One region of the [Rhizobium] kunmingense genome, then DNA from elsewhere that is predicted to be linked to it. Evidence: predicted binding sites of a transcription regulator. Region 1 holds the regulator's gene; each other region holds the start of a gene.
What was found. The regulator PhoB, encoded in region 1, activates phosphate uptake and scavenging genes when phosphate is short. The targets are predictions, from matches to a motif close to TGTCATNNANCTGTCAT.
Positions count from the first base shown of each region.

Region 2: the regulator PhoB is predicted to act here: its motif matches at 2,907-2,923, upstream of phnC (phosphonate ABC transporter ATP-binding protein).
Region 3: the regulator PhoB is predicted to act here: its motif matches at 2,249-2,265, upstream of AC0JZ4_RS11240 (DUF1045 domain-containing protein).

Region 1 is NZ_CDRNXG010000001.1:651,581-657,119, reverse strand. Features, by position in the region: gene pstA (phosphate ABC transporter permease PstA) at 1-545, shown strand, start outside; gene pstB (phosphate ABC transporter ATP-binding protein PstB) at 558-1,373, shown strand; gene phoU (phosphate signaling complex protein PhoU) at 1,423-2,136, shown strand; gene phoB (phosphate regulon transcriptional regulator PhoB) at 2,273-2,956, shown strand; gene AC0JZ4_RS03310 (PACE efflux transporter) at 3,033-3,467, opposite strand; gene AC0JZ4_RS03305 (GcrA family cell cycle regulator) at 3,680-4,219, opposite strand; gene AC0JZ4_RS03300 (acetylornithine transaminase) at 4,627-5,539, shown strand, end outside.
Region 2 is NZ_CDRNXG010000001.1:939,967-945,505, reverse strand. Features, by position in the region: gene phnE (phosphonate ABC transporter, permease protein PhnE) at 1-880, opposite strand, end outside; gene phnD (phosphonate ABC transporter substrate-binding protein) at 1,012-1,917, opposite strand; gene phnC (phosphonate ABC transporter ATP-binding protein) at 2,001-2,855, opposite strand; gene AC0JZ4_RS04780 (DapH/DapD/GlmU-related protein) at 2,972-3,589, opposite strand; gene phnL (phosphonate C-P lyase system protein PhnL) at 3,586-4,296, opposite strand; gene phnK (phosphonate C-P lyase system protein PhnK) at 4,307-5,083, opposite strand; gene AC0JZ4_RS04765 (alpha-D-ribose 1-methylphosphonate 5-phosphate C-P-lyase PhnJ) at 5,080-5,539, opposite strand, start outside.
Region 3 is NZ_CDRNXG010000001.1:2,353,908-2,359,446, forward strand. Features, by position in the region: gene AC0JZ4_RS11225 (hypothetical protein) at 1-190, shown strand, start outside; gene mnmC2 (tRNA (5-methylaminomethyl-2-thiouridine)(34)-methyltransferase MnmC2) at 277-1,029, opposite strand; gene AC0JZ4_RS11235 (NAD(P)/FAD-dependent oxidoreductase) at 1,028-2,227, shown strand; gene AC0JZ4_RS11240 (DUF1045 domain-containing protein) at 2,354-3,061, shown strand; gene puuE (allantoinase PuuE) at 3,130-4,086, shown strand; gene uraD (2-oxo-4-hydroxy-4-carboxy-5-ureidoimidazoline decarboxylase) at 4,083-4,580, shown strand; gene AC0JZ4_RS11255 (nucleotidyltransferase family protein) at 4,638-4,928, shown strand; gene AC0JZ4_RS11260 (HepT-like ribonuclease domain-containing protein) at 4,925-5,287, shown strand; gene AC0JZ4_RS11265 (ureidoglycolate lyase) at 5,284-5,539, shown strand, end outside.

The DNA of each region.
Region 1 (5,539 bases):
TCGAGGTGAACATCAACAATCTCGCGGCGGTGCCTTCTATCGTCTACGGTCTTCTCGGCCTTGCAGTCTTCGTCAACTTCATGGGCATGCCCCGTTCGGCCTCGCTGGTCGGCGGTCTGGTGCTGACGTTGATGACCCTGCCGACGATCATCATCGCCACCCGTGCGGCCCTGAAGGCGGTTCCCCCGTCGATCCGCGCCGCAGCTCTCGGCCTCGGCGCATCGAAGATGCAGACCATCTTCCACCACGTCCTGCCGCTCGCCATGCCGGGCATTCTCACCGGCACGATCATCGGCCTGGCGCACGCGCTTGGCGAAACCGCGCCGCTCCTTCTGATCGGCATGGTCGCCTTCGTCGCCAACTACCCGACGACCCCCATGGATCCGTCGACCGCGCTGCCGGTGCAGATTTACATGTGGGCGAACGAGGCGGAACGCGCCTTCGTCGAAAGAACCTCGGGAGCGATCATCATCCTGCTCCTGTTCCTCATTGTCATGAACGTGGGTGCAATTCTGTTGCGCCGCCGCTTCGAACGCCGGTGGTAGGAGATCGACACAATGAATATGTTGTCAGAAGCAGCAGTTGAAAAGGCGCTGGACAAGAAGATGAATGATGTAGCCTACAAGATGATCGGCAAGGACGTTTCGGTCTATTACGGCGATAAGCGCGCGCTTTTCGACGTCAACCTGAACGTCCGCGAAAACACGGTAACGGCGCTTATCGGCCCGTCGGGCTGCGGCAAGTCGACCTTCCTTCGCACGCTGAACCGCATGAACGACACGATCGAGAACTGCAAGGTCACCGGCAAGATCACGCTCGACCAGGACGACATCTACGACAAGGAAATCGATGTCGTGGAACTGCGCGCCCGCGTCGGCATGGTGTTTCAGAAGCCGAACCCGTTCCCGAAGTCGATCTACGAAAACATCGCCTACGGTCCGAAGATCCACGGTCTTGCCCGCGGCAAGGCGGATATGGATGCGATCGTCGAGGCATCTCTGCAGCGCGCCGGCCTCTGGGCCGAAGTCAAGGATCGCCTGCATGAAGGCGGCACCGGTCTCTCCGGTGGCCAGCAGCAGCGTCTCTGCATCGCCCGTGCGGTCGCGGTCTCGCCGGAAGTGATCCTGATGGACGAACCCTGCTCGGCGCTCGACCCGATCGCCACCGCCAAGGTTGAGGAACTCATCCACGAGCTGCGCGCCAACTACACGATCGTCATCGTGACGCACTCGATGCAGCAGGCGGCCCGCGTCTCGCAGCGCACCGCCATGTTCCATCTCGGCCAGCTGGTCGAGGAGAACGACACGGACAAGATGTTCACCAATCCGGATGACCAGCGCACCCAGGATTACATCATGGGTCGCTTCGGCTGATCGGCGATAAGCCATTTGCCTGCTGCTACGGATTTTCAAGGACAAGAAGATGGTATCCAGTCATATCCTTTCTGCCTACGACGAAGAACTGAAATATCTGCGCCGCCGCATTTCCGAAATGGGCGGCCTGGCCGAGCAGATGTGCGGCGATGCCGTGCGCGCTCTGGTCAACTCCGACTCTGCGCTTGCCCAGAAGGTCATCTCCGACGACGTGATCCTCGATCACGCCGAACGCGAAATTCAGGACAAGGCGATCGTCACCATCGCCAAGCGTCAGCCGATGGCGGCCGACCTGCGTGAAATCATCGGCACCCTGCGCATCGCAGCCGATCTGGAGCGCGTCGGTGATCTTGGCAAGAACACTGCCAAGCGCGTCATCGCGGTGCAGGGCACCGGCGTGCCGCGCAAGCTTGCCCGCGGTCTCGAGCATCTGTCGGATCTCGCGGCCGTCCAGCTCAAGGATGTTCTCGATGTTTACGCCACCCGCTCGGCGGAACGGGCAGAGGCGATCCGCTCGCGCGATGAAGAGATCGACGCGATGTACACGTCGCTGTTCCGCGAGCTTCTGACCTACATGATGGAAGATCCGCGCAACATCACCACCTGCACGCATCTCCTGTTCTGCGCCAAGAACATCGAGCGTATCGGCGACCACGCGACCAACATCGCCGAGACAATCTACTACATGACCACGGGTGCGGCGCCGGAAGGCGAGCGCCCGAAGGATGATACGGCAAACACTGTCGGCGCTGTCGCCGAGTGATTGCTGCCGGAGGGCCGCACGTCCTTAAGGACGTGCATGGGGCGCTCGATTGCTAAGAAACTGCGCATCGGGCCTTCCGAAAATCGAGCCGATTTTCGGGCCGATGCAGCAGCGTACCTGACGGAGCGTAATGAGGATGCAGCCAAGAATTGCGGTAGTGGAAGACGAGGAGGCGCTGAGCGTCCTCCTCCGTTACAACCTCGAAGCCGAAGGCTACGAAGTCGAGACCATCCTTAGGGGGGACGAGGCGGAAATCCGGCTTCAGGAACGCGCTCCGGATCTTCTGGTCCTCGACTGGATGCTGCCGGGCGTATCGGGCATCGAACTGTGCCGGCGCCTGCGCATGCGGCCGGAGACGGAACGTCTGCCGATCATCATGCTGACGGCCCGCGGCGAGGAAAGCGAACGCGTTCGCGGCCTCGCGACCGGCGCGGACGATTACGTCGTCAAGCCGTTCTCGACGCCCGAGCTGATGGCCCGCGTCAAGGCCATGCTGCGCCGCGCCAAGCCGGAGGTTCTCTCCAGCGTTCTGAAATGCGGAGACATCGAGCTTGATCGCGAGACCCATCGCGTTCACCGCAAGAGCCGCGAAGTGCGCCTCGGTCCGACGGAATTCCGCCTTCTGGAATTCCTGATGGTTTCGCCGGGCCGCGTCTTCTCGCGTTCTCAGCTTCTCGACGGTGTCTGGGGCCACGATATCTATGTCGACGAACGCACCGTCGACGTCCATGTCGGTCGCCTGCGCAAGGCGCTCAACTTCTCCAACATGCAGGATGTCATCCGCACCGTTCGCGGTGCGGGTTATTCCATGGAATCCTGATCAACAGGATCTGACGGAACGAACATCAGCCCGGAAGCGGTCGACGCTTCCGGGCTGATTTCTTTTTGGGAAGAGATCAGGCTTCTGCCTTCTCCTGCCATTCGGGCAGAGGAAACACCCGGTCGTAGCTCCAGTTGAAGACGAAGGCGTAGACCAGGTAGAAGAGCGCGAACGAGATATCCATCACCAGCGCATGCCAGAGCGTCACGCCGAGATACCAGGCGATGAACGGCAACAGCACGACCAGCAGGCCGAGTTCGAAAAGAACCGTATGCAGGACGCGCAGAGCCAGCGTTTTTTCCGTAGTGCCGCGCAGGCGCTGCATCGCATGGTCGAAGCCGAGATTGTAGACATAGTTGAAGATCGTCGCGAGCGTCGATGAAACGATGCCGATCACGCCCATATGCGAGATGGGCATGTCGAACACGAAAGCGCTGAACGGAATGAACAGCGCAAGTCCGATGATTTCGAAGCTGATGGCGTGGCGAATACGGTCGCGTGTGGTCCGCATGACTTTATACCCCTTGGGCTCTGCCGGGTCGTCCCGGTTGTTGATGCCCATACTGGGGGAGGTCGTCCTCGCTCACAGAATAAATAAGGTCTTGTGCTGCGAAGGGCAAGCGTCGAACGGGCAATCCTGCCTTGCAGCCGGGGCATGTCCAGGGACCGGCAATAAAAAAGCGGGCCTTAAAGCCCGCTGTTTTGAAGTCCGTGCCGTGCCGGTCAGGCGCGTGCTGCACCCGCCTTACGGCGCTCGTGTACCGGCTGGTAAGCCAGCTTTGCGTGGTACTTGCAGTAGGGCGAGCTGTCCTGGGACTCGCAGCCACAGAAATGGAAATCGTCCGTCAGCGGGTCGCCGACCGGCCACTTGCAGGTGCGCTCGGTCAGTTCGGTCAAGGCGAGTTTCTTGGAGATCGGCAGGACGATATTGGCTGCCGGGCGCAGCACCAGTTCCTGGCGGGCTTCGATCTCGATTTCCTCGTGGACGACGGTTGCGCCGACCGGGCGGGTAACGGTGCGGGTGGCCGTTGCCGTACGCGAGGCGAAAGTCTGCGGGCGAGGCGCGACAGCCGGGCGCTTGACGGCGCGGTTGGTGGCAACGGTGCCGCCTGCCTTGGCGCGACCCGGAAGGTTGAGACGGTGAACTTTGCCGATGACGGCGTTCCGGCTTACGCCTCCAAGTTGTGCTGCAATCTGGCTGGCGCTGAGGCCCTCTGCCCAGAGTTTCTTCAGTCTTTCGACGCGCTCGTCTGTCCAGTTCATGCCCGTTCTCCGCCTTTGAACGACTTCGGCATGCAGAATCCGTCTCCGATGCGGCGGATGTAAAACCCGTCGCAGATACTATATATAGCTTGTCGGTGACTAGTTCCGCCGCATGCAGTCTAGTAATTGACCATTAACCTAGAGGTCGGTTGACTCCGTGACAAGAGTCCGGGGAATCGTCGGGAATCGATTTTCGGGTTTTCCCCAACTTGCTTCCCTGTCGAGTCATTTTTGCCACAGCCGGTGGTGGTGGCCCGAGGGGGCGAAGGCCCTGCAATTCCGCGAGTTTTGTTGACATTCCCCTGTCGAGCGATGATAGTGCGACCGCCGCCCCGAGGGCGGCATTTTGATTTTTTGAAATGTCCTTTTTCGAACGGGACATTGATTGCCTCAGGAGTGATGTCGCCATGGCTGAAGCCGCGCTTTTCGACACTTTTGCCCGGGCCCCGCTGCGCTTCGAGCGCGGTGAGGGCGTATGGCTCGTGACGGAACGCGGCGAGCGATATCTGGATTTCGGCGCAGGCGTCGCCGTGACCTCCTGCGGCCATGCCAATCCGCATCTCGTCGAAGCACTGAAGTCGCAGGCCGAGAAGGTCTGGCATCTGTCGAACCTCTACGAGATCCCCGAGCAGGAGCGCCTTGCCCGTCGCCTGACGGAAGCGACCTTCGCCGACAAGGCGTTCTTCACCAATTCGGGTGCGGAAGCGCTGGAATGCGCCATCAAGACGGCACGCCGCTACCATTTCTCCAAGGGGCACCCGGAAAAATTCCACATCATCACCTTCGAAGGCGCCTTCCACGGCCGCACGATCGCGACGATCGCTGCCGGCGGTCAGGAAAAGTACATGGAAGGTTTCGGGCCGAAGGCGCAGGGTTTCGATCAGGTGCCTTTCGGCGATCTTGAAGCGCTGAATGCCGCGATCGATGAAAATACAGGTGCGATCCTCATCGAGCCGATCCAGGGTGAGGGTGGCGTGCGCGCCGTTCCGAAGGAATTCATGCGCGAGCTTCGCCGCATCTGTGATGAGAAGGGCCTGCTGCTGATCCTCGACGAGGTCCAGACCGGCGTCGGCCGTACCGGCAAGTTCTTCGCTCACGAATGGGCGGGCATCACGCCGGATATCATGGCGATCGCCAAGGGCATCGGCGGCGGCTTCCCGTTCGGCGCATGCCTTGCGACGGCCGAGGCCGCATCCGGCATGAAGCCCGGCATTCATGGAACGACCTATGGCGGCAACCCGCTCGCCATGGCCTGCGGCAATGCTGTGCTCGATATCGTCCTGGCTGAAGGCTTCCTCGAAAATGTCCGCGACGTATCGC
Region 2 (5,539 bases), 290 kb from region 1:
GGCGGCGAAGCCAGGCGGAAAACTGATCGATGGCGACGATGCTGATCAGAAGAAGGATGATGATCGCATAGGTCTTGGCGGCATGATCACGGCCGATCGCCAGACGGAAGACCTCGCCGATGCCGCCGCCGCCGACCGCACCGATGATGGTCGAGGCACGCACATTGATTTCGGCGCGCAGCAGTGTGTAGGAGACGAAATTCGGCAGGACCTGGGGAACGATGGCGAAGCGCACCCGCTCGACCCAGCTTGCGCCGGCGGCCCGCAGGCCCTCGTCCGGCTTCATGTCGGAATTCTCCACCACTTCGAAGAACAGCTTTCCGAGCGCGCCGATCGTATGGACGGTAATCGCGATGATCGCCGCGATCGGTCCGATCGACAGGATTGCTGTCAGAAGCCCGGCAATGACGATTTCCGGAAAGGCGCGCATGATTTCCATGATGCGGCGCACGACGAAACGGGTGGCACTGGCGCCGACCAGATTGGTCGAGGCGAAGAAGCAGAGAACGAAGGCGATGGCAGCGCCGATGATCGTCGAGACCAGCGCGATGTTGATGGTGATGACAAGCTGGTAGAGGAAATGCGGAATGTAGAGCGTCTCGGTAATATAGACGCGATCGGAGGTATAATTGTATTTCAGCGAGCCGTCCGCATAGGGCGAGGGCAGGTCGAACATCGCCCGGAAGATTTCCATCGGGCTGTCCGGCACGAAATTCTTGATGAAATCGAAGAGATAGGGCAGGCGTTCGAAGAATTTCCCGGAATTCGCGTCATTGGCGAAGTTCAGCGAAGCGCCGAGCACGAACAGGAAAACGACGATCGCGATCGCGGTATATACCCGTCGCGTACGCAATTGCTGTCGATAGTGCTGCATCACCATGGATGCCGCAGGACCAAGCCCACCACCCGGTACACGATTGTTATGTTCGCTGATGGTCGCCATGATCCGTGCTCTCGGTTGTAGAAACGGCGGCGCCTTTCGACGCCGCCGCCAGAGAAATGTGAGGAAGCTCAGCCGCCGATGACGGACTTGCGAGCGTCGACGATCGTCTGGTAGAACGACTTGTCGACCTTGATGTATTCCTTGTTGTCGCCGCCGGTATAGGACTTGAAGCAGGCTTCGTCGGTCTTCGGCAGAGCGAGGAAGTAGGCTTCCACCTTCTCGCGGATGTCAGCCGGCAGGGCGTTGTTGACCATCAGCGGGCCGTTCGGGATCAGCGGCGACTTCCAGACTTCGACGATATCGTCGCTGTCGAGGTTACCCTTGTTGATCATCTGGTGCAGGTTGCCGCTGGAATAACCGTCTTCCCAGGAGCCGACGCCCGAACCGAAGGTCGTGCCGACGTCGAACTTCTTGTCAAGAACGGCGAGAACGAGGTTCTCGTGACCGCCGCCGAAGCCGGTTTCGGAGAAGTATTCCTTCACCGGAGCGCCGATTTCCTTCGGCAGGGCGACGTTCGGAACGAGGTAGCCGGAAGTGCTATCCGGATCGGCGAAGCCGATCTTCTTGCCCTTGGCGTCTGCGAGCGTCTTGATGCCCGAATCCTTGCGGGCAACCATGATGGAATAGTAGCCGGAAGAACCGTCGGCTTGCGTGTAGGTCAGGATCGGGTCGACAGCGCCTTCCTTCTGCAGTTCGATGGCGGCGTAGGAGGAAGCACCCATCGAAGCGATGTCGATCGTGCCGCCGAGCAGGCCCTGGATGACGCCGTTATAGTCCGGCGACGGGAAGATCTGGACGTCGGCAACGCCGGTCGCAGCCTTGAGGCCCGGAACGACACACTGCGTGTTGCGGATCATGTCGGCTTCGTTCTCCGAGCCGTCGAGACCGATGCGCAGGACCTTGACGTCCTGGGCCATTGCGGAGCCTGCAACGACGCTCATGGCGACGGCAGCAAGAAGGGTTTTCTTCAGCATGGTGATCTCCTGTTTCCGGATCATCCGGAGTTGGGTCATGAATGATGTGCCCTTGACGCGGGCTGTCGATCTGGGTGCGGGTATCAGGCGCCGGCGCTTGCCAGCGTGCCGATCCCGGCCGATTTCTTGCCCGCAGCCACCTGGGCGGCGGGAATGTTGATGCTGGTAGAAGTCATCGTCTCGTCGATGCCCGCACCATCCCGGTCGGAACCGTAGATTTCCTGCACGGCCGCGGCAGTAAGCTGCGAAGGCGTGCCGTCGAAGACGACACTGCCATGCGCCATGCCTATAATGCGCTCGCAGTAGCTGCGGGCAGTATCGAGTGTGTGCAGGTTGGTAATCACGGTGATGCCTTCGCGCTCGTTGATGTCGCGCAGCGCGTCCATCACGATCTTGGCGTTGAGCGGGTCGAGCGAAGCGATCGGCTCGTCGGCGAGCAGCATCTTTGGCGCCTGCATGAGGGCGCGGGCGATCGCCACGCGCTGCTGCTGGCCGCCGGACAGCGTGCCGGCACGTTGCAGTGCCGTCTGCTCGATGCCGAGGCGCTCGAGTGCGGCAATTGCGGCAAGGCGCTCGTCGTCGGAAAAGATGTTGAGCAGGCTGAGGACCGTAGAGCGATGATTCAGCCGGCCGAGCATGACATTGGTCAGAACGTCGAGACGCGGCACGAGATTGAACTGCTGGAAAATCATCGCACAGTCGCGCTGCCAGTTGCGCAGGCTGGCACCCCTGAGTGCAGAAACCTCGGTATCACCGAAATGCATGGAGCCGGAGCTCGGCTCCTGCAGGCGGTTGATCATGCGCAACAGCGTCGACTTGCCGGCACCGGAACGACCGATGACGCCGACCATTTGCCCCTGCGGAATCTCGACATTCACGTCATTGACCGCAACGCGGTCGCCAAAACGTCGTGTAATATTCCGCAGTTCAAACGTCATATCAAAAAAACCCGTCCAATCCCCTGGTGGGCAACCGATTAGACGTGGTTGATGAAGGCTGAATGTCGGTTTGATGTCCGTTTTGTTACAACCGATGCGCTTCCATAACGCTTTCGTTACAACGCATGGCGCGAGAGGAATTCCTCTGCCGAAAGCGAGCGGAAATCATCGAGGGCCGTGCGCAGCTTGGCGTGATCCCAATCCCACCAAGCAAGCCGGTTCATTGCCTCGCCGATTTCGCGGGTGAAACGCTCGCGAATAAGCTTCGCCGGAACCCCGCCGACGATCGTGTAGGGTGCCACATCCTTCGACACGACCGCACCTGCGCCGATCACCGCGCCGTTGCCGACATTGACACCGGGAAGCAGCGTCGCGCCGTGGCCGATCCATACGTCATGGCCGATCGTGATGCGGTGTTCGCGACGCCAGTCGAAGAAATCCTGCTCCATGTCGGCGTCATCCCAGTAATAGGCGGCGCGATAGGTAAAATGGTGCAGCGTGGCGCGCTGCATCGGGTGGTTGGTCGCGTTGATCCGCACCGCGGCGGCGATATTGACGAACTTGCCGACCGTTGCGCACCAGATCGAGCCGTCACGCTCGATATAGGAGTAGTCGCCGAACTCGACTTCATCCAGCCGGCAGCGCTCGGCCACTTCCGTGTAGCGTCCGAGCGTCGAGGCCGTGACGCTTGCCGTTTCGTGGATACTCGGCTCCCGGGTCAGTTTCTTGCTCATGCTGCAATGGCCTTTCGGGGAGAAAACGCGCTGACATCGAGAATGCGGTCTGCCACCGCCTCGCGCACTTCCTCGTCATGGAAGATGCCGAGCATGGCGACGCCGGCCTCCTTCTTGGCCGCGATCATCTCGACTACGACGCGCCGGTTGGTGGCATCGAGCGAGGCAGTCGGCTCGTCGAGCAGCAGGATGCGGTGGCTGGTGATGAAGCCGCGGGCAATATTGACGCGCTGCTGCTCACCACCGGAGAAAGTGGCGGGTGGAAGCGACCAGAGTTCGCGCGGCAGGTTGAGTTTTGCCAGCAGTTCCGCCGCATTGTCTTTTGCCACGGCAGCTTCGATACCGCGGGCGACCAGCGGTTCGGCGACGACATCGATCGCAGCGACGCGCGGCACGGTACGCAGGAACTGGCTGACATAGCCCATCGTGTGGCGGCGCACATCGATGACGGTGCGCGGATCGGTGCTGGCGATGTCGACGATCCGGTCCTGATGATCGACAAGAATTTGGCCGGCATCGACGGCATAGTTGCCGTAGAGCATTTTCAGGATCGAGCTCTTGCCGATACCCGACGGGCCGCCGAGCACGACGCATTCGCCGGCGGCGACCGAGAAATTCACATCGTTGACGACCGGCAGCTTGATGCCGTCGCGCAGATGCATGGTGAAGCTTTTGGAGACTTCCGAGACGACGAGGGGAGTGGCCATCGATATTACCTCACACCTGGAGAATGGAAGAAACGAGAAGCTGGGTATAGGGCTCGCGCGGATCGTCGAGCACGCGGTCGGTCAGGCCGTGTTCGATCACGTGGCCGTCCTTCATCACCATCATCCGGTGGGAGAGCAGGCGGGCCACTGCGAGGTCATGGGTGACGACGATCGCCGCCAGCCCGAGATCGTTGACGAGGCCGCGCACGAGGTCGAGCAGGCGGGCCTGTACCGAGACGTCGAGACCGCCGGTCGGTTCGTCCATGAACACGAGGCGCGGGCCGGTGACGAGGTTGCGGGCGATCTGCAGCCGCTGGCGCATGCCGCCGGAAAAGGCGCGCGGCTGGTCGTCGATGCGGTCGGCGGAGATCTCGACGCGGCCGAGCCAGTCGGTCGCCGTCTCGCGGATCTTTCCGTAGTGCCGGTCACCCACCGCCATCAACCGCTCGCCGACATTGGCGCCGGCAGACACCGTCATGCGCAGGCCGTCGGCCGGGTTCTGGTGAACGAAACCCCAGTCGGTGCGCATCAGGAACCGGCGCTCCGCCTCGCTCATATGGTAGAGATCGCGGAAATTGCCGTCGCGCATCCGGTATTCGACGCTGCCGGCGGTGGGCAGCAGGCGCGTGGAGATGCAGTTGAGCAGCGTCGTCTTGCCGGAGCCGGATTCACCGACGATGGCGAGCACTTCACCGGGCCAGAGTTCGAAATTGACGTCCTTGCAACCGATCCGGCTGCCGTAGAATTTCGAGACACCGCTGACTTTGAGAAGAGGGGTGTCGGTCATTCTGCAGCCTCCTGACTTGGAGCAAGCATCGCGCCCACATGCCCGTGCTCGCGGCGGTCTTCGCAATGGTCGGTATCGGAGCAGACGAACATCCGCCCGCCGCGGTCGTCGAGCACCACTTCGTCGAGATAGACGCCATGCGCGCCGCAAAGCGCGCAATCCTGCTCGAATGTCTGGATCTCGAACGGGTAATCCTCGAAGTCGAGGCTGACGACCTGCGTATGCGGCGGCACCGCATAGATGCGTTTTTCACGGCCTGCGCCGAAGAGCTGCAGCGCATCCGACATGTGCATTTTCGGATTGTCGAATTTCGGCGTCGGCGACGGATCCATCACGTAGCGGCCGTCGACCTTCACCGGATAGGCATAGGTCTTGGAGATGCGGCCGTTCTGGGCGATGTCCTCGTAGAGCTTCACATGCATCAGGCCGTATTCTTCCAGCGCATGCATCTTTCGC
Region 3 (5,539 bases), 1.7 Mb from region 1:
CGCAGAAGACGTCGCCAAGCCGGTCAAGCTATCGGCTGAAGAGAAGACCAAACAGACCAACAAGGTTGTCCGCGATATCCTCGACGCGGAAACCAACGCAAGAGAAAAGAAAACCGAGAAGCTGCGCGCCCTGCGTCTGGCGCAGGAATCTGCGGATGCGCCGGTCGCGAAGAAAAAGCGCAGCCGCTGAGGCGTCCGTCTCGATTTTTTAAAGGCCTATGTCGGGGTGCTTGACGCGACCACTCACCGTCGCACACCTGTTTTTTGCAGGATCGGTCAGGCGTCGTCCCCCTTGATCCCGCACAGCATTTCGCGCTTGCCGGCAAAGCCGGGGCGACGTTCGACCGTAAATCCGGCAGATGAGAGATTGCGGCGCACGAAGCCGGCTGCCGCATAGGTGCCGAACGTGCCGCCGGGCCTTGTGCGGTCGAAAAGTGCAAGCATCAGTTCCGGCGACCACATGGCCGGATTGCGCGACGGGGCAAAGCCATCGAGGAACCACGCATCGAAATCTGCCGTCGCCGCCGTGACGCCATCGAAGGCCGGGCCGCAGACGACCGTCAGGCGGGTCTGTTCGTCGAGGTCGAGCACCACATGTCCGGCCGGGGCATCCGGCCATGCGGCAGCGAGCGCCTGCCGTTGCGCGTCGATTTCCGGCCAGCGCGACAGCGCCCGGTCAATCTCATTGCGGCTCATGGGAAAGAGTTCGAACGAGGTGAAGTGCAGCTTTGTGCCGGGGTAGCGAGCAAGCTGCCATTGCCGCCAGGTCTCGCAAAAATTGAGACCGGTGCCGAAACCGAGTTCGCCGATGCGGAACCCGTCTCCTGGCCGTGTCATCTCCATCCAGCGCTCTGGCAGGCGGTTGCCGGCCAGAAAGACGTGGCCGCATTCCAGCCTGCCATCGGTGCGGCAATAAAAGTGATCGCCAAATTCATGGGAGTACGGCATATCGCCGTCATGCCAGTCGAGCGTCTGCAACGTCGGCTGCTCGTTTTCTTGCGTCTTCAATACGGGATCTTGCTCGCTCATGACACATGCGGATAATCCGGTCGGTGCCGATGGTCAATCGCAGGCGGCGACAGTGGTGCCGTACTCGGTGGATCTGGTGATCATCGGCGGCGGCATCATGGGCCTGTGGGCGGCGGTCAAGGCCGAACGGCTGGGCATCCGCACGCTGCTTGTCGATGCCGGCCGGCTGGGGCAGGGGACGAGCGGCGGCCTGCTCGGCGCGCTGATGCCGCATATGCCCGACAAGTGGAACGACAAGAAGCAGTTGCAGTTCGATGCGCTGCTCTCTTTGGAGGACGAAGTGGCGCGGATCGAGGCCGCGACCGGGCTTTCCTGCGGCTACCGCCGTTCCGGCCGGCTGATCCCGCTGCCGAAGCCGCATCTGCGGGTGATCGCGGAGCGGCATTGCGAGGAAGCCGGCATCAACTGGAGCCGTAACGGACGGCAGTTTCACTGGCACGTCCTCGACGAGACGCCCTATCCAGGTTGGCCGGATTCAGCCTATGCCGGTGGCGGGATGGTGCTCGATACGTTTGCCGCGCGCGTGTCGCCGCGCCGACTGACGGCAGCGCTTGCCGCGTTTCTGCGGAGTGGACGGTATGTGACGATCGTCGAGGGTGTTGCGGTACACAGGATCGATGCGGCGGCCTGCGCGGTGGTGTTGGCGGATGGCCGCAGGGTTGCGTTCGCTACCTGCATAGTGGCAGCGGGCTGCGAGGCGTTTTCCCTGATCGAGCCAATATCCGCGCCGCTGGCAAAGCCGCTCGGCAAGGCAGTAAAGGGGCAGGCGGCGCTGCTGAAGGGCAATATCGATCCGTCCCTGCCGCTGATCTATCTGAACGGACTTTATCTTGTGCCGCATGATGACGGCCATGTGGCGCTGGGCAGCACAAGCGAAGAGGCGTTCGACCAACCCTTTTCGACCGATGGCCAACTTGACGATCTGATCGCGCGGGCGCGGCATCTGGTGCCGGCGCTGGCCGATGCAGCCGTGGTCGAGCGCTGGGCGGGCCTGCGGCCGAAGGCGATCGATCGCGACCCGATGGTCGGGCCGCACCCCGACCATGCCAACGTGATCTCGCTCGGCGGCGGCTTCAAGGTCAGCTTCGGCATCGCGCACCTGTTGGCGGATGCCGCGCTCGATGCGGTCGCCGGTCAGGCGACCGATCTGCCGGCGTCCTTTTCACTTGAAAATCACGTTGCCGTGGCTTCGCGTTAAACGCGAATATCCCGCCCTCCGCGTCGTCAATCTGTCACGCAAATCACCTAGTTGCTTCATCCGGGGCTGATTAAGCACGTGCGTAATCAAACAGGGCAATGACAAGGATGCACGAGAAGGTGACGCATGCGCTATGCACTCTATTTCACACCGCCGGCTCATGATCCGCTGACGCTTGCCGCGTCGCAATGGCTCGGCCGAAGCGCCTTTTCCGGCGACATGGTCGAGCATCCGGCGATCCGCGGCATCGGCCTTCACGACATTTCCTTCAATACCGCACTGCCGCGCCGCAAGGGCTTCCACGCCACGCTGAAGGCGCCGTTCAGGCTGGCGCCGGAAATCACCGAAGCGATGCTTCTGCGCCATCTTATGCGGTTCGCGGGCGCATACGAACCTTTCGAGCTTCCGCCACTCGAGGTTGCGCGGCTCGGCAATTTCTTCGGACTTGCGCCGATGCGCTATTGCGACGAAATCCGTCATTTCGCCTGTGCGGTGGTGCAGGAATTCGATGCGTTTCGCGCGCCCTTGTCCGAGGCGGAAATCGAGCGCAGCGATCCGGGTGATTTGTCGGCGCCGCAATTCGCCAATCTCTACCGCTGGGGCAATCCTTACGTGATGGACGAGTTCCGCTTCCACATGGCGCTGACCGGGCCGATGCTTGAAAAGGATATGCGGGCCTATGACGGCGTGCTGAGGGATTATTTCGCGCCCTATCTCGACCGGCCGGTACAGGTCGCCAATCTGGCGCTTTTCGTCGAGGAGGAGCCGGGCGCGCCGCTGCAGGTTCACTCGCTGCACCCGATGGGCCGGGTTGCCGCCCGCAAGATCGCCTGACGTCCATCTTCTATCTCGACAGTGACGGAAGCGGTGCGCTACCGTCACGGCCAAACAGAGGTGGAATGATGCCGATTACGATAAACGATACTCCACGCGATCTCGTCGGTTATGGCCGCAACAGCCCCGATCCGAAATGGCCGGGCGGGGCGAATGTCGCCGTGCAGTTCGTCATCAATTACGAGGAGGGCGGCGAGAGCCATATCCTCGACGGCGATGCGGCATCGGAAAACCTGCTTTCCGAGATCGTCGGGGCGGCAGCATGGCCCGGCCAGCGCAATCTCAACATGGAATCGATCTACGAATATGGCTCGCGCGCCGGCTTCTGGCGGCTTTTCCGGCTGTTCACCGAACTGAAGATGCAGTGCACTGTCTATGGCGTGACGCTTGCCATGGCGCGCAACCCGGAAGCCGTCGCGGCCATGAAGGAAGCGGGCTGGGAGATCGCCAGCCACGGCTATCGTTGGCTGGAATACAAGGATTTTTCGCTGGAGCGGGAGCGGGAGCATATTCGCGAGGCAGTGCGGCTGCACACCGAGCTGGTCGGCGAGCGACCCTACGGCATGTACCAGGGCAAGCCTTCCGACAGTACGCTGAAACTGGTGATGGAGGAGGGCGGCTTCCTCTATTCCTCCGACAGCTATGCCGACGATCTGCCCTACTGGGTGCCGGACCATGATGGCAAGCCGTTCCTGATCATCCCCTATACGCTGGAGACCAACGACATGCGGTTTGCCACGCCGCAGGGTTTCAACTCCGGCGACCAGTTCTTCGCCTATCTCAAGGATGCGTTCGACACGCTTTACCGGGAGGGAGAGGAGGGCAGTCCGAAGATGATGTCGGTCGGGCTGCATTGCCGTCTCGTCGGACGGCCGGGCCGTATCGCGGCGTTGCGCCGGTTCATGGAATATGTGGCCGGCCACGAGAAAGTGTGGGTGCCGCAACGCGTCGAGATCGCACGGCACTGGCATGCGCATCACCAGCCTTTGAACTGGGGCGGCACCTCGTCCAAAGGTGCGGCATGACGGCGAGAGCGGATTTTGTTTCCGCCTTCGGCGGCGTCTTCGAGCATTCCCCCTTCCTTGCCGAGCGGGCCTATGATGCAGGGCTTATCTTCGTGCCGTTGACCGCCAAGGGCGTGCATGAGGCGATGGTGATCGAGTTTCGCAAGGCAAGCGATGCAGAGCGTCTCGGCGTGCTGCGCGCGCATCCCGATCTCGCCGGGCGGCTGGCGATCGCGGGCGCGCTGACGGAAGACAGCAGGCTGGAACAGGCCGGTGCCGGTCTCGACCGTTTGAGCCCTGCGGAACATGCCCGTTTCACCGAACTCAATGCCGCCTATACGGCCAAATTCGGCTTCCCCTTCATCATCGCCGTCAGGGGGCTGAACAGGGGCGATATCCTGTCGGCCTTCGAGACGCGTGTCGACAACGCGATCGAGGTGGAATTCGCCACCGCCTGCGCGCAGGTGGAGCGGATCGCGCTGCTTCGCCTGCTGGCGCTTCTGCCGGAAGCCTGAACGCTTTCCACCCTTGCGGTCCTCGCCTATACTGGCGCCCCAAGGAGATAGGCCGCGATGAAGCCTTCGGACGTGCTGGAGAAGAACCGCGAAGCCATCCGCGAGGCGACGAAGCGCTTCAATGCGGCAAACCCGCGCGTCTTCGGCTCCGTCGCGCGCGGCGAGGACCGGCCGGGTAGCGATATCGACATTCTGGTCGATGCTTTGCCGGGCAGCACGCTGTTTTCGCTCGGCGGATTGCAATTCGAGCTCGAGGCCTTGCTCAAGGTTCGTGTCGATCTCGTTACCGCCGGAGGCCTGCAAGGAGCCGTGCGCGACCGCGTCCTGTCGGAAGCAATGCCGATATGAGCAGCGAAAGGTTGCGCGACCATATCGAGCGCATGCGCGACGCTGCGCAAAAGGCATGTGCCTTTCTTGTCGATATGCCTGAAGAGGAATTCTACCGCGATCAGCGAACGCAGATGGCAGTCGGAATGGCTATCGTTCTGGTCGGTGAAGCTGCCGCGCGAATCGTAAGGGACGCCCCCGATTTTCTCACGGAACACCCGGAAATTCCGTGGTCGCAGATACGCGGGATGCGAAACCTCGTCCTTCACGATTACTATGAGGTCGAGCTTTCGGTTGTCTGGAAGACGGTTAAGATATCTCTTCCCGAATTGATCGCCGATCTTAACTCACTGCGCAACTGGCATGCCCAAGGCGAATGACATTGACCCATCCACAGACGCTCGACATTCTTCCGCTGACCCGATCCGCCTTCGCGCCCTACGGCGATGTCATCGAGGCCGATCCGTCGACGAGGCGACGGATCAACAACGGCACGACCGAGCGGTTTCACGCGCTGGCGGAGCCGGTGGTGGTGGGCGAGCCGGAGAGGCTGATCTTCAATATTTTTCGCGGGCAGCCGCGGCAGTTTCCCTATGAGGTCGGGATGATGGAGCGGCATCCGTTCGGCAGTC